Regions from separate parts of the Sinorhizobium sp. Y406 genome, predicted to be linked through region 2. Evidence: predicted binding sites of a transcription regulator. Region 2 holds the regulator's gene; the other holds the start of a gene.
The links. Region 2 encodes LexA, which represses DNA repair genes until DNA is damaged. Its sites were predicted from a motif close to TGTTCNNNNTGTGTTCNG; they were not measured.

Region 1: AC4P1R_RS16700 (YifB family Mg chelatase-like AAA ATPase) is a predicted target of LexA. The motif match lies at 5,220-5,237, and genes of this name have one in related genera.

Annotation. Positions count from the first base shown of each region.
Region 1 covers NZ_CM178974.1:3,546,850-3,554,371, forward strand. The annotation lists gene AC4P1R_RS16675 (DMT family transporter) at 1-726, shown strand, start outside; gene AC4P1R_RS16680 (NIPSNAP family protein) at 723-1,028, shown strand; gene AC4P1R_RS16685 (LysE family translocator) at 1,037-1,669, opposite strand; partial or broken gene AC4P1R_RS16690 (LysE family translocator) at 1,839-2,197, shown strand; gene cysK (cysteine synthase A) at 2,351-3,319, shown strand; gene AC4P1R_RS16700 (YifB family Mg chelatase-like AAA ATPase) at 3,603-5,135, opposite strand; gene gshB (glutathione synthase) at 5,394-6,341, opposite strand; gene AC4P1R_RS16710 (endonuclease) at 6,504-7,493, opposite strand; gene ugpC (sn-glycerol-3-phosphate ABC transporter ATP-binding protein UgpC) at 7,490-7,522, opposite strand, start outside.
Region 2 covers NZ_CM178974.1:1,337,765-1,345,286, reverse strand. The annotation lists gene AC4P1R_RS06510 (septal ring lytic transglycosylase RlpA family protein) at 33-1,073, opposite strand; tRNA gene AC4P1R_RS06505 (tRNA-Ser) at 1,362-1,449, shown strand; tRNA gene AC4P1R_RS06500 (tRNA-Ala) at 1,585-1,660, shown strand; gene AC4P1R_RS06495 (hypothetical protein) at 1,873-2,040, shown strand; gene lexA (transcriptional repressor LexA) at 2,217-2,927, shown strand; tRNA gene AC4P1R_RS06485 (tRNA-Cys) at 3,586-3,659, opposite strand; gene AC4P1R_RS06480 (YrbL family protein) at 3,839-4,663, shown strand; gene AC4P1R_RS06475 (hypothetical protein) at 4,679-4,963, opposite strand; tRNA gene AC4P1R_RS06470 (tRNA-Asn) at 5,103-5,177, shown strand; gene AC4P1R_RS06465 (SMR family transporter) at 5,329-5,667, shown strand; gene AC4P1R_RS06460 (SMR family transporter) at 5,670-5,999, shown strand; gene AC4P1R_RS06455 (SDR family NAD(P)-dependent oxidoreductase) at 5,987-6,835, opposite strand; gene AC4P1R_RS06450 (cysteine synthase A) at 7,150-7,522, shown strand, end outside.

The DNA of each region.
Region 1 (7,522 bases), 1.4 Mb from region 2:
CGGCTGCGGGTGATCGCCCTCTCCGTCGCCGGCGGCGTGGCGATCGTGGTGAACTGGTTGCTGCTCTTTGCGGCCTACCCCCGCGCTTCGATCTCGATCGCGACGATGGTCTACAACACGCAGCCTTTCATGCTGCTCGGGCTCGGCGCCCTCTTTCTTGGTGAAAGAGTCACCGCGATGAAGCTTTTCTGGCTTTCAGTGTCCTTCGCCGGGATGATGGCGATCGTCTCCGCCAAGCCGGCGGGTTATTTCGAGCCCGCCAGCTATCTCGCCGGCATCGGACTCGCGCTTGCAGCCGCCTTTTTCTATGCCATTGCGGCGGTCGTCACCAAACTCCTCAAGGGCACACCGCCGCAACTGATCGCATTGCTCCAGGTGATCACGGGCGCCGTGATGCTGGCGCCCTTCGCGCTTGCCAACCCGCTGCCGCAAAACGAAATGCAGTGGACGCTGCTGATCGCCATAGGCGTCGTCCACACCGGCCTCATGTACATCCTGCTTTACGGGGCGATCCAGAAACTGCCGACGCATATGACCGGCGCCCTCTCCTTCATCTACCCGATCGCGGCAATTCTGGTCGATCGAGTGGCGTTCGGGCACGCATTGCAGCCCGTCCAGTTTGCTGGATCGGCGGCGATTCTCGTTGCTGCCGCGGGTACAAATCTCGGATGGAATTTCCGGTCCATCCCGCCTATCAGACTCGTACGCAAACGGAGCACTTCATGATCACCTGCTACCTGAAATACATCATCGATCCCTACAAGCTTGCCGACTTCGAACATTACGCCAAGCTCTGGATTCCACTGGTCAATCGGCTCGGCGGCACCCATCACGGCTACTTCCTCCCGCATGAGGGCGCGAACAACATCGCCCTTGCGCTCTTCAGCTTTCCCTCGCTTGCCGCATACGAGGCCTATCGCGAGAAGATGGCGGCGGATCCGGAATGCCAGGCGGCCTTCGTCTATGCCGAAGAGACCCGCTGCATCGTGCGCTACGAGCGCAGCTTCATGCGCCCTGTTTTCGCGTAGGCGTCGTTCTATCGACGAGCCTCGGCGGCCATGCTGACGGCCAAACCCGCAAGCACGGTGCTCGTCAGCCAACGCTGCATCAGCAGAAAGGAGGGGCGCCCGGCGAGGAAGGCGGCAATCGACCCGGCCGCCACCGCGATCAAGGCGTTGACGGTGACGCTGATCACGATCTGCAGGCTGCCGAAGACGAGAGATTGCATGAGCACGTTGCCCGCGTCCGGGTGAATGAATGGCGGCAGCAGCGAAAGATAAAGCACTGCCACCTTCGGGTTGAGCAGGTTGGTGACGAACCCCATCACGAAAAGCCTGAGCGGCCCGTCCTCCGGCAGGTCGCGCAGTTGAAATGGCGAGCGGCCACCAGGCCTGACGGCCTGCCATGCGAGATAGAGAAGATAGAGGGCGCCCGCGAAGCGCAGGGCATCATAGGCGAAAGGCACCGCCAGCAGCAGGGCGGTGATGCCGAGCGCGGCGAAGACCATGTAGAAGACGAAGCCAAGCGCGACGCCACCAAGCGAGACGAGGCCCGCCGCAGGTCCCTGGCAGATCGAACGAGAGATCAAGTAGATCATGTTCGGCCCTGGCGTCAGCACCATAACGAACGCGATCAAGGCAAAACCGACAAGGTTCTGGATTTCAGGCATGAGGCGGCCCTTCCACAATTTCCCGGAAGGTGCACGCCTGCCCAGGTCCGGGCAAGCTTGTTCTTGTCACCCGATCAATTTATTCGCGAGAACGCTGCCCCCGCATTCAACCCGGATTTTCCTTCTCACAGCCTTGCGCTAGAAAGGCTGCCTGTCCGAAGAAACGCATATGACGCTCGCGACCCTTCTCGCCTATAGCGGCGCTCTCTTTTTCGCTGCGGCCATTCCCGGGCCCGGTGTGACGGCCATCGTGGCGCGGGCGCTCGGATCCGGTATTCGCGAAACATTTTTCATGGGCCTCGGCCTGATCCCCTGCGACATGTTCTACCTTACGGCCGTGGTACTCGGGCTCGCCTTCATCGCCCCGACCTTCACAACCGCTTTCCTCGTCGTCAAGATCGCCGGCGCGCTCTATCTCGTTCATATCGCCTGGAAACTCTTGACCGCCGGTCTTCTGCCCCGGAGGCAGAGGCGCGCATATCGGCGAATGCGGTCACATACTTTCTGTCGGGCCTGATGGTCACGCTCACCTGCGCCACCTGAAAAAAGATTTCTCAACCAGCGGCTCTATAACCGTTTTTTCCTTCGGCGGCGCGCATCCGAGGCGTTCCCGCTCTCGCATGACGCGCCCATTGTTCCTATTCTCGCATCAACCAATTTTTAACCCATGGGAGAACCGAAATGCCCGAACCGCGCAAGCCCGGCCGCGGCCGCATCTATTCCTCGATCACCGAAACGATCGGCGACACGCCGATCGTGCGGTTGGACAAGCTTGCCAGGGAGAAGGGGGTCAAGGCGAACCTGCTCGCAAAGCTTGAATTCTTCAACCCGATCGCCTCGGTCAAGGACCGGATCGGCGTCGCCATGGTGGAATCGCTGGAAGCCCAGGGCAAGATCGCGCCCGGCCGCACGACGCTCGTGGAGCCGACCTCAGGTAATACAGGCATCGCGCTTGCCTTCGTCGCCGCTGCCAAGGGCTACAGACTGATCCTGACCATGCCGGAGACGATGTCCATCGAGCGGCGCAAGATGTTGTCGCTGCTCGGCGCCGAGCTGGTGCTGACGGAAGGCGCCAAGGGCATGAAGGGCGCGATTGCGAAGGCACAGGAACTCGTCGAGACGCTGCCCGATGCCATCATACCGCAGCAGTTCGAGAACCCAGCCAATCCGGATATTCACCGCAAGACGACGGCCGAGGAAATCTGGAACGACACCGAGGGCGCGGTCGATATCCTGGTCTCCGGCATCGGCACCGGCGGCACCATCACCGGCGCCGGTCAGGTGTTGAAAGCACGCAAACCTTCAGTCCAGGTGATCGCGGTCGAGCCCGAAGAATCGCCGGTCCTTTCCGGCGGCGCGCCCGGACCGCACAAGATCCAGGGCATCGGCGCCGGCTTCGCGCCGGCGATCCTCGACACATCAATCTATGACGAGGTGATCACAGTCAACGCGGGCGAAGCCGTCGATGCCGCGCGCCTCGTCGCGAGTCTCGAAGGCGTGCCCGTCGGCATCTCCGCCGGTGCGGCGCTGCAGGCGGCGATCGAAGTCGGGCGGCGCGAAGGGAACGCCGGCAAGACAATCGTCGTCATCATCCCGTCCTTCGCCGAACGTTATCTCTCGACGGTGCTGTTCGACGGGTTAGGGGCGTAGGTCGAGCCCGCTTTCCATTGTTTTGTTTCCGATGACTTGAAAGGGCGCCGCCCGGCGCCCTTCTTTCATCCGCCGCAACCATCAATCGCAATCTCGCCGGGCAATGGTCATTCGATGAAGGCCGCGGTTTGCGAGCGGTCAATTTAGGCTTTTTACGCACGCGTGGCTGTCGAAGCACCAAGCGTCGCTGCACCGCAGACTTGCTTGGCTTCTGCCCAAGCTTTCCTGCTTGTTTGCCGCAGATGCTCATCGGAAGCCGTGCGGCACCTTCTTCGAAACTTGCTTAGGCCGCGACCGGCAACCGCTCGCCGACAACGCGGTAGGAGATCGCCTCGGCGAGGTGGATGCGGCCAACCCTTGGCGCCCCGTCGAGATCGGCAAGCGTGCGTGCGACCTTCAGGACGCGATGGTAGCCGCGCGCCGAAAACTTCATCTTTTCCGCCGCATCCCGCAGGAGCTGCAAGCCCCCCGCATCCGGCTCGGCGATCTTCTCGATCATCGCCGTCGATGCACGGGCATTGCTCGTCAGCTGCGGATGGCCGAGGGCCATGAAGCGGTCCCTCTGCAGTTCACGGGCGCGGGCAACGCGCCTGGCGACGTCCGCGCTCGCCTCGGCCGTCACCGGGCGGATGAGGTCGGCAGCGCTGACGGCGGGCACGTCGATGCGGATGTCGATGCGGTCCATCAGCGGTCCGGATATCCGTGCCTGGTAATCGGCCATGCAGCGCGGACCGCGGGCGCAACTATGTCCGGGCTCGCCGGCCATGCCGCAGCGGCAGGGATTCATGGCGGCGACAAGCTGGATCGCCGCCGGATAGCTGACGCGGTGGTTGGCGCGGGCGATCACGCATTCGGCCGTTTCGAGCGGCTGGCGCAGCGCGTCGAGCACCTGCGGTGGAAACTCCGGAAATTCGTCGAGGAAGAGCACGCCGTGGTGGGCGAGCGACGCCTCGCCGGGCTTTGCCTTGATCCCGCCGCCGATCAACGCCGCCATGGTGGCCGAATGGTGCGGCGCGCGGAACGGCCTCCGGTCGGAGAGCTTTCCGCCCGCCAGTTGCCCGGCGATCGAGTGAACCATCGAGACTTCGAGCAGTTCGGCCGGCGACAGCGGCGGCAGGATGGAGGGAAGGCGTGCCGCGAGCATCGACTTGCCGGAGCCGGGCGGGCCGACCATCAGGAGATTATGGTTGCCGGCGGCCGCCACCTCCAGCGCCCGCTTCGCGCTTTCCTGGCCTTTGATGTCGGCGAGGTCCGGCAGGTTGGCGGCGGTCGCCCGCACAGAGGGATCCGGACGGGAGATAACCTGCGTGCCCCGGAAATGGTTGGCGATGGCGATCAGGCTGCGCGGCGCGAGGATGTCGATCTCCGATCCCGCCCAGGCGGCCTCCGGTCCACTTTCGGCGGGGCAGATCAGCCCCTTGCCGAGCGCATTGGCCCCGATCGCCGCCGGCAGCGCGCCCGCTACGGGCGCGATCGTGCCGTCGAGGTTGAGTTCGCCGATGACGACATAGCCGGAAAGCGCATCCGCCGGGACCGCTCCGAGCGCCGCCATCAGCCCGAGCGCGATGGCGAGGTCGAAGTGACTGCCCTCCTTCGGCAGGTCGGCCGGCGCCAGATTCACCGTGACCCGCTTGGCCGGCAGCGCCAGGCCGGATGCGTGAAGCGCCGCCTGCACGCGCTCGCGGCTTTCGGCAACGGCCTTGTCAGGCAGGCCGACGATCTGCATGCCGACCTTGCCCGGCGCGACCATCACCTGAACGTCGACCGGAACGCCCTCGATTCCTTGAAATGCCACCGTGCTGACGCGCGCGACCATGATGCCCCCTTCGCCCGGCGCGCTTCCACCGCTACAACCTGCGCCGGTACCAGCATTAATCTTGCACGGCACGCGCTCAAAAACAAGAACAATAATAGAACATATCTATGGAGAGCCCTACTGCATGTCTCCTTTAATCGACCGCGATTAGAGGACAAGACATGCAGCAATTCAAAGTGCTACAGCGACCTTTGCGCGTCTAAGACGCGCGGCGCTGTAGGAGCAGGCCCGAGCGACACGCCCCGCTCGGCGGAGCGATCAGCGGCGCTTCTTCTCGATCGCGTCCCAGAGCAGGCTTGCGACGTCGGCCCCTCCGAAGCGCTTGACCTCACGGATCCCCGTCGGCGACGTGACGTTGATCTCGGTCATGTAGTCGCCGATCACGTCGATGCCGACGAAGAGGAAGCCGCGCTGTTTGAGCGCCGGTCCGATACGGGCGCAGATTTCCCGCTCGCGTGCCGTAAGCTCCGTCGCCTCGGCGCGGCCGCCGACATGCATGTTCGAGCGGGCATCGTGCTCGGCCGGGACGCGGTTGATGGCACCGACCGGCTCGCCATCGACGAGCAGGATGCGCTTGTCGCCCTTTCTTACGGACGGCAGGTATTCCTGGGCGATGAAGGGCTCACGGAACATCTGCCCGAACATTTCGAGCAGCGAGGAGAGATTGCGATCGTCGCGCGCGGAATGGAAGACGCCGGCACCACCATTGCCGTAGAGGGGCTTCAGGATGATGTCACCCATTTCCTGGCGAAAGCGGGCGATCTCTCCCGGGTCGCGGGTGATCAGCGTCTTCGGCATCAGATCGGGAAATTCGGTAACGAAGATCTTCTCCGGCGAATTGCGCACCCAGGCCGGATCGTTGACGACGAGCGTCTTCGGATGCAGCCGTTCGAGCAGATGCGTCGAGGTGATATAGGCCATGTCGAAGGGCGGATCCTGGCGAAGCAGGATGACGTCCATGTCCGAAAGATCGATCCGCTCCGGCTCGCCGAGCGTGAAGTGATCGCCCTTCACGTCGCGCAGCGTCATCTGCTGCGCCGTCGCATAGACTTCGCCGTCGCGCAGCGACAGCCGGTCGGGCGTATAGTGGAACAGTCGATAGCCGCGGGCCTGCGCCTCGAGGCTCATGGCAAAGGTCGAATCGCCCGCAATGGTGATGCCCGAAACATGGTCCATCTGGACCCCGACATTGACGATTCTTGCCATCTTACCGTTCCTGGTTGGACCTGACCGCATCGATCCCACTACGAGATCGCTGCGGGCGAAATCATTCAGCGATTCAAAGTGCTGCGGCGACCTTGCTCCCCGTGCGCCACAGAGCCCGCAACATGTAGAATGCGCAAGGCGCCCAGGCAAGGAGGCGAAAGATTATTCGAACCCCTCGACGACGCAGGTGATGAGGTCGTGGTCGGACAGCGGACGACCGGATGCATCCAGCGAGGGAATGATGCGGCTTTCGCCGATCCTCAGACCCCGGGCAAGAAACCAATCGAGCTTCATGGCGCGCTTCGGCCAGCGCGTGATCAGGCTCCGCCGCGTCGTCATCTGGTCGATAGGGCCGCCATGGCGGCTGAAGCCGCGCGCGGCGCTCATTGCGAAAAGCCCTTCGGCCTCGAAATCGCCGCCGATATGATTGCCGGTGTTGAGGTCGCCGCCGATCAGGACGGGGAGCGCCGGAAAGGCCGCATCCAGCTGATCGATCAGGTCCTTCACCTGCCGCTCGCGGTAGGCGGCGGTCGTCGCGCTTTCGAGATGGGTGGAGACGGCGACAAAGGGGCCGGCCTCGGTCTCGACGACGGCGCCGACGGCCATACGCTCGCCGAGGCGCGGCTGCTCGCCGCCATCCATGTACCAGAGGCGCTCACCCCAGAGTCGGATCATGAAGGGCCGGCGAAGCTGAATCGACGCCAGCAGCGCGTTGCCGTGAAAACCCTTCTCATTGAAATCGTCCCGGCAGAATTCGCGCTCGCTGTCGGCCCCGAGGTCAAGTTCGACGAACTCGACCCCATAGGCATATTGCATGCCGAGCGTCGCCGCGACCTCGGCCGTCGTGTGGCACTGGCCCGTGCGGGCCATACCGTTGTCCATTTCGGAAAGCATCACCAGCGATGCGCCGGTCGCGCCAAGCTGTTCGGCGCTTTCTTGCGGAAAGAGACAGCGCTCGAGGTTCCAGGCCGCGACGGAGAAGGGAAAGGCGAGCCGCCCGTCCAAGGCAGCGCCGCTGATTTCGATCCTGTTCATCGCTTCGGTGCCCGCCATGGCCGCATCATGGGCGGCTATGCTGTGCTCCATGCGGAGAACATCGTCGCGGCTCTGCTGCGATGGGATGGCGAGCGTCGATACGGTCTCTTCGATCACAATGCGGGCTCCGGATTGACGGTTTCCTG
Region 2 (7,522 bases):
ATAGCAGCGCCGCCAGACCTATTCAACCGGCGTCAATCGGCCAGAACGCCCCGGTTCTGCCGCTTTGCGTAGGCCCGAATGGAGTCGGACGTCAGCGGGTCCGGATCGGCCATGATCAGTTCGAATGGCGAAGCCCTGTCACTGACCCGGACTTCGACATAGGCGGCGGCATAGGCCATGTTGCCATCCGGCAACGGGATCCATTCCGGGCGCTCGGAGGGAACCGGCCCGATCTCCGGCAGCATCATGAACTCGGCAAGCGCGGCCGATGCCGGCGACGCTGCAGGCGGCGCCGTGAGCGCATTCAACGACCTCGTTGCGCCAAGCGTCGATTTCGCCGGAATCGTCAGAGTCCCAAGGTCCTGTGCCTGATCGCGCAGCGGTTCGTTCGAAGCCACCATGACCCCCGTCGCGATCTGCCCTTCCGGCGCGATGCGAGGGCCGCGATCGCCCTTGGTAACGTAAGACGCCATAAGATAAGGCATGTCGTTGCCCTCGAGCGGGGCTCGGCCGACATATTGCACGCGTACCTGGGCACTTCCCTTGCGCTTGATATCGAGCAGGTCGGCGGTCTTCGAGGAGACATCGATGATCCGGCCGAATTCATAGGGCCCGCGATCGTTCACACGCACAATGACGGAGCTGCCGTTCTCGAGATTGGTCACGCGAGCATAGCTCGGCAAAGGGAACGTGGGATGCGCCGCGGAGAGGTGATACTTGTCGTAGACCTCGCCATTCGCCGTCAGCCGACCATGAAAGGCCGAGCCGTACCAGGAGGCCATGCCGGTCTTGTTGTAGCCCGGCTCCTCCTTCGGCTGATACCACTTGCCCTTGACCTGATAGGCATTGCCGACCTGGAATCGCCCGCCGCCCTTCGGAATGTTGCGCCCGTTGGCCACTCGCGGACTTGCTTTGACCCCGTAGACCGATTCGGCGAAATATTCCTTGCTTCTCGACTTGCTCTTCTTGACGCTGGACGTCGAACCGCAGGCCGCTAGTGCTGCGCAAAGCAGTGGAATTGCAGCGAGGCGCAATCCCCTCGCAAGGCATGCCGCTTTTCTACGAGATATCATCTGTCCCCAAGGTCATTCGCAAAATTCGTGCCCGAACGATCCGCATTTCACCCCCGCGGATCTTTCGACGTCCCGGAAAGGGACAATCGTGTAATGATGACAACAACAAGGCAAAAATACGAATTTCAAGGCGAGATCGCGCCGGGTTTTTCTCGTTATGGTTTACAAAACGTAAACACCAGACCGACGGAGATGCGCAGTACCAAGCGGCAGAGGCCGAAGAAATTCGTGCGGGCGGCGAGCTTAAATCTTGCAACGAACCGCACTTCGCGCAATAACGCGCTGCCCGGATGGGTGGCCGAGCGGTTTAAGGCACCGGTCTTGAAAACCGGCGACGGGCAACCGTCCGTGGGTTCGAATCCCACCCCATCCGCCAGCGTGAACTTTGTCCGACCCGGCACCTGCTCCCATTCGGACTCGACTGTCTGCCGACGTCTCGAGCACGTTCGGCCAATTCAGCCGAGCGGGCTGGCGCGCGCCGTGGAATTCTTCTATATAGTCCAGGCCTGCCGGGGTCGTAGCTCAGTTGGGAGAGCGCCGCAATCGCACTGCGGAGGTCGAGGGTTCGACTCCCTTCGACTCCACCATTCTTCTCTTTGTCCAGCCCGGAGCCGTGATGCCCGATCTGCCCGGCGGCGGCGGCAGGTTTCTTCGCCGAGGCGCATTGCGCCAAGTCGTTTACCGGGAACACAAAATGCTGGTTTCGGCCACCAAGGTTTCCTTGCCATCGCTGGCGAATTGAGGGACAGTTGGGGTCTGCATCTTTTCGTGTCGGCAACTCCCGCGAGTGGAGAAAATCATGTCCTCTAAAACTCTGATGGCGGTTGCAGCATTGGCGCTCCTGTCACTTTGGGGATGCGCCACCACCGGCGCTACGGGCAACACGACCTACGCGCAGTGGTACGGCCCCTACCCTGAGCCTGACTTCGACGTTCTCAGTCCCGGGGGTCTGCGCCTCGCCTATTGATCGGGCGCCACATCAACGCTCCATCGCCCGACAGCCCAATGGCTTGTCGGCCCCGGCAAAGCGACGCCGCCCAATTCAGCATGGCAATATTCACGGAATGTTAGGCACTTGCGGAACACAAATGGAACGGATAGTGTCTGTTCTTGATTTGTTTCGCGATTCTGGAGTGACGCGCCATGCTGACCCGCAAGCAACAGGAATTGCTTCTCTTCATTCATGAACGAATGAAAGAGTCGGGAGTCCCGCCGTCCTTCGATGAAATGAAAGACGCGCTCGATCTTGCGTCGAAGTCGGGCATCCACCGGTTGATCACTGCGCTCGAGGAGCGGGGCTTCATTCGCCGGCTTCCCAATCGGGCACGCGCACTTGAAGTCATCAAGCTGCCGGAAGCCTATACGACACCGGCGCAGCCAAGGCGCGGCTTTTCGCCGAGCGTCATCGAGGGCAGCCTGGGCAAGCCATCTGCCGCGCCCAGGGTCGAGGCGCCACCCGCAGAGACGTCCTCGATTGCGGTTCCCGTGATGGGGCGCATCGCCGCCGGCGTCCCAATTTCTGCGATCCAGAACAATACGCACGAGGTTTCCGTTCCGCTCGACATGATCGGCAACGGTGAACATTACGCACTGGAAATCAAGGGCGATTCGATGATCGAGGCCGGCATCCTCGATGGCGACACCGTGATCATCCGCAACGCGAGCACGGCCAGTCCGGGCGATATCGTCGTGGCACTGATCGATGACGAAGAAGCGACCCTGAAGCGATTCCGCCGGAAGGGTGCGTCGATTGCGCTCGAAGCGGCGAACCCGGCCTATGAGACCCGGATATTCGGACCGGACCGGGTGAAAATCCAGGGCAAACTGGTCGGGCTGATACGGCGGTATCACTAGCCCATCGCCCCGGTGATCGGAGCCGTTTCGTTTGGCCGATGCATGGGTATTAGCGCACAGTGCGTGATCGAGTGGGCAACAGTTATCGTCCGAAGCCTTGGGCGGTAGACGTTCCGCTGGACGTTGCGGCCGACCAGCGCCGAGTACTTTCGTCTGGCTGCCTCCCCGCATCCCCGCATGGGCGTAGAGCCGTCCGCAGGTGGACGGTCGGCGCCACGGGTATTCTCCCCGGTTATCGTATCGGTTTCGGGCCCAGCTCAATCTCCCTCGGGTTCGGCTTTCATGTGGGAGACGGCATGGCTTGGCCGGTCGGATCTGCGGTCCTGGGTTTGCCCATGGACTCTCCTCCTTGTTGCGATCTCGACGCGATCCATGGGTCCGATGAAAGTTCCTCCAAAGCGCTGCCTATGGAGTCTTGCTGGATCGGATTGCGTGCACACCGTTCTCGCGGCCACGCTCGCGGTATCGCTTGACCATGCGGCGGGCGATTCCGCCTGACCAACGCGCTCCGACGATCAGGCGGTGGTGAAGCGGCGGCCCGGTCAGGCCGGAATCGACATTCTGCAGGCAAGCGGCCGTTGCCGCAGCGGCTGAAGATCACTTGCCAAGAAATTTGCCGGCGCACATCGGTGCCACCAGCCGGATCATCAGGGGAATTTGGAGGCCTCGCCCGGAATTGAACCGGGGTACAAGGATTTGCAGTCCTCTGCGTCACCACTCCGCCACGAGGCCTCATCGACAAGAAATATCAAGTCGTGGCGAGCGTTTAGAATCATTCGAGATGAACCGCAAGAGGCAATTTCCGAAAAACGCACCCCTCGTCTCGGCCCATCGTAAAAGGAGGTTGGACACTGGAATGCCCAGCCTCCCAGTTCGATCGCAATAAACTCACCCATAAGGTAGGATTTTCCTTGATTTTCCTCAACCGGCCCTGTTTTGTCACAAAACTTTCACACTTAATGGGCGAGGACATGTTCGACGGCAAGATCTCCCTTTCCGACTGGCACCAATGTGCAGGCGGGCACCAGCGGTGTGTTTTCGAGCATGACCTCTACCCGAATATTCTGGTCAAGGTTCTCAGAATCAGGGGCAACAGCGGCGAGCGCCAATCGACGCGGATGCTGCGCTTCATCGATCGCTTCAAGCGGTTCGGTGCCTACCGGACATTTCGACGCGAAGTCGACGAGTTTATCGAACAGGCCCGAAAGTTCACCCTGTCCGACACAGCCGATCTCCCCATCCCCGGAGTGCTGGGCTTCGTTCAGACCGAACACGGCCTCGGTCTCGTGGTCGAGAAGATCACTATGGCAAACGGACAGTTGGCCCCAACCTTGCGCGACCTGGCGCTGGCGGGGCGGTTGACGGCCAGGCACCTGGCGATGATTGACGAACTTTTCGAGCGCTGTCGCCGGCTTCACATCGTGCTGATGGATTGCAATGCCGGCAACTTCGTAGTGACGGACCGTCGCTGTTTTGAGGAACTGATGTGCATCGACGGGACCGGTGAAAAAAGCCCGTTGCGCATTTTCGCTCTCAGCCGCAGGGCCAACGGCTTCAGACTGCGGCAAATGCGTGAGAAGCTGTTTCTCAAACTCGCCAGAACCTTGAACGATCCGGCGGCGCTGCCCAACGAGGGGCACGTCCACACGGTCCTAGAGCCGTATCTACGGCCGAAGCGCAGACTTCACGCGGTCGAGGGCGTTCCGGACGCACTCAACGTTTCACGGGCCAGCTAGCCCGAGATCGCAATTCTACTTCCCCGACGTTTTCTCGGTGTTGCCGCGCCAGCGGGCCCACCACACGGCGAGTCGTCGGCGTGCGCGACGCACAACCGGTATGTCGTGCGACAGCACCAGCAGCCCGAGCGGTATCATCCAGAAGCCGAGGACCGGCAGGAAGCCGAGAACACCGCCAGCAATGAGCAGAAGCCCAATTGTCACCCTGAGGGCCGGCGAGTCGGGCAGGCCGACGCGCCATGTACCGAGAATGATTTCCCGCGTTTTCGGATCGATACCGAAATGCTTCTTCTTCGCCATTGCTTCCTTCCTGCGACTTTCCCAGAATTGGTGCTTTCTCCACAGCCGAGCAAGCGGCGCTTTCAATTTTTTTTGAAAAATCGCTTGGCAAATCGAAAAAGCATTTGTATTAGCAGCCTCACTTCTGCGGCGCAGATGATCCCTGGTAGCTCAGCGGTAGAGCACTCGACTGTTAATCGATAGGTCGCCGGTTCGAATCCGGCCCGGGGAGCCAGTTTCGAAGAGCCATTCGCGGCGAAGGCCGGAGTGGCTCTTTTCGTTTGCTAGCGCATCGGCCGAAAATCGATGCGCAGATCCAATGATTTACAGCGTCCTCTGTGTGCCCTGAAAAACGCACGGCGCCGCAGGTCCATCAGAGGTTCCGGATGCGCTTCGCGTGGTTTTTCCTGATTCTCGCCATTGGCACCGAAATCGCCGGCCTCACCGCCATGAAGGCCGCCGGGGGCGCCTATGTCGGCCATGCGGTCATGTATGGCTCGATCGCGCTCTCCTACGTGTTTCTTGCTATGGCGGTGAAGACGATTCCCGTCGGGGTCGCCTACGCGATCTGGGAAGGCTCGGGCGTCGCGCTGATCACGCTCGTCTCGGTCATGGTCTTCGATCACGTGCTGACCGGTCGCGAGATGCTCGGCCTCTCCATGGCCGTGTCCGGTATCCTTCTCGTCAATGCCGGCAAGGTGCAGGACGAGGAAAGCGCGGCATGAGCATGCCAGTCTTTTCCTTCTCCTCCTTCGCCTTCGCCGTGCTGGCCGGCCTTTTCGACGTGGCTGCCAACCTCGCCTCCTCGAGATCGAACGGCTTTAGTCACCGCGGCTGGGGTGTGCTTTCGATTGCCCTCGTGCTCGCCGCCTTTGCGCTGCTCGCGGAGGCCGTCAAAGGCATGGAATTGGCGATCGCCTATGCCGTGCTGGGCGCTACCGGCATATTTGGAACGGCGATCTCGGGCCGCCTTCTCTTTGGCCAGAGATTGAAGCCGATCGGGTGGATCGGTCTCTGCCTGATCTTCGGTGCGGTGCTGGTGCTTCACACCGCCTGACGCGGCCGTCCCTTTGAACGGGACTCCTTGTGCTTGGGCGCCGTGTTGCGCGGTGCCCGCCACGGCATCAGCCAGCGGAGAACCGGAAAATAGACCCCATAGGGCAGAAACTTGAGCAGCTTGACGAGATAGGTGAAGCGTTTCGGGAAGGTGATCTCGAAGCGTCCGGACTTCAGCCCTTGCGAAATCCGCGCCGCCGCCGTCTCGGCGCTGACGAGTGCGGGTCGCGGGAAATCGCCCTTTACGGCGCCGCGTGTATCGACGAATCCCGGACAGATCACTTGCAGGCGTATGCCGATTTGGTCGAGATCGAATTTAAGGCTCTCGGCCATGTTGATGAGAGCTGCCTTGGTCGCACCGTAGGCGGCGTTCATGGGCAGGCCGCCATAGCCCGCAACGGAGGAGACGATGGCGATCTGCCCCTGCCCCTTCGCTTTCATATGTTCGACGAGCGGCACAAGGCAATTGACAACGCCCTGGAGGTTGACGGCGAAACTCCTGTCGAAGGCATCGTGATGCAGATCGTCACCATGCACGGGGATTGCGACGCCCGCATTGAGGATCGCGAGCGCCACCTGTCCATGCTCGTATTCGATCGCCGTGATCACCCGCTCCATGTCATGGGGGTGGGTCACGTCCCCGTCGAGGACGATCATTTTCCCCGGCCCTGTCGCTTCGTGCTGCAGAGCGACCAACTTGTCGTGGCTGCGCGCCGTGACGACGACGCAATAGCCTTCCTCGACGAGTTGCAGGGCCACGGCGCGCCCGATTCCCGAACTCGCGCCGGTTATCCATGCCAGACCGTGCTCTGGGCGGGCGGTAAAAGCAGTCGTCATCTCCTCCTCGCATCCGTTGGGACTTTGCCTCTCCCCGCAAAGCCCGACGTTTCATCCAAGGCCGACCGCTGCGACGGCAATGCCGCCTGCACCTCCGCTTCCCGCCCATCATTTGACCGCGGAGACGATTTTTGCCCGGGACAAGAAAGCTTCGAAACGCTATTTCTTGTTTATTCAACAGGCTAGGCGGAAAAGACGCCAACATTTCGGCGACCGATATTCCCGCACGAAATGTTTATCGGCTTGCCGTCAATCCTGGTTAGTGCTTGGCTTGAGGCTCGGCATACGTTCCGTTCAGCGCGAGGTTTCTTAAAATGCGTGTTCTTCCGTCCGTGCTTGAAGCAATCGGCAATACGCCGTTGATCCGGCTCAAGGCCGTCTCCGAAGCCACCGGCTGCAACATCCTCGGCAAGGCGGAATTTCTCAATCCTGGACAGTCGGTGAAGGACCGGGCAGCCCTCTGGATCATCCGCGCCGCCGAGAGAGCCGGCACGCTCCGGCCGGGCGGCGTGATCGTCGAAGGCACGGCCGGCAATACGGGCATCGGCCTTGCCGTCGTGGGAAGCGCCTTGGGCTATCGCACGGTCATCGTCATCCCGGAGACCCAGAGCGAGGAAAAGAAGGATGCGCTTCGCCTGATGGGCGCCGAACTGGTGGAGGTCCCGGCGGTGCCTTACAAGAACCCCA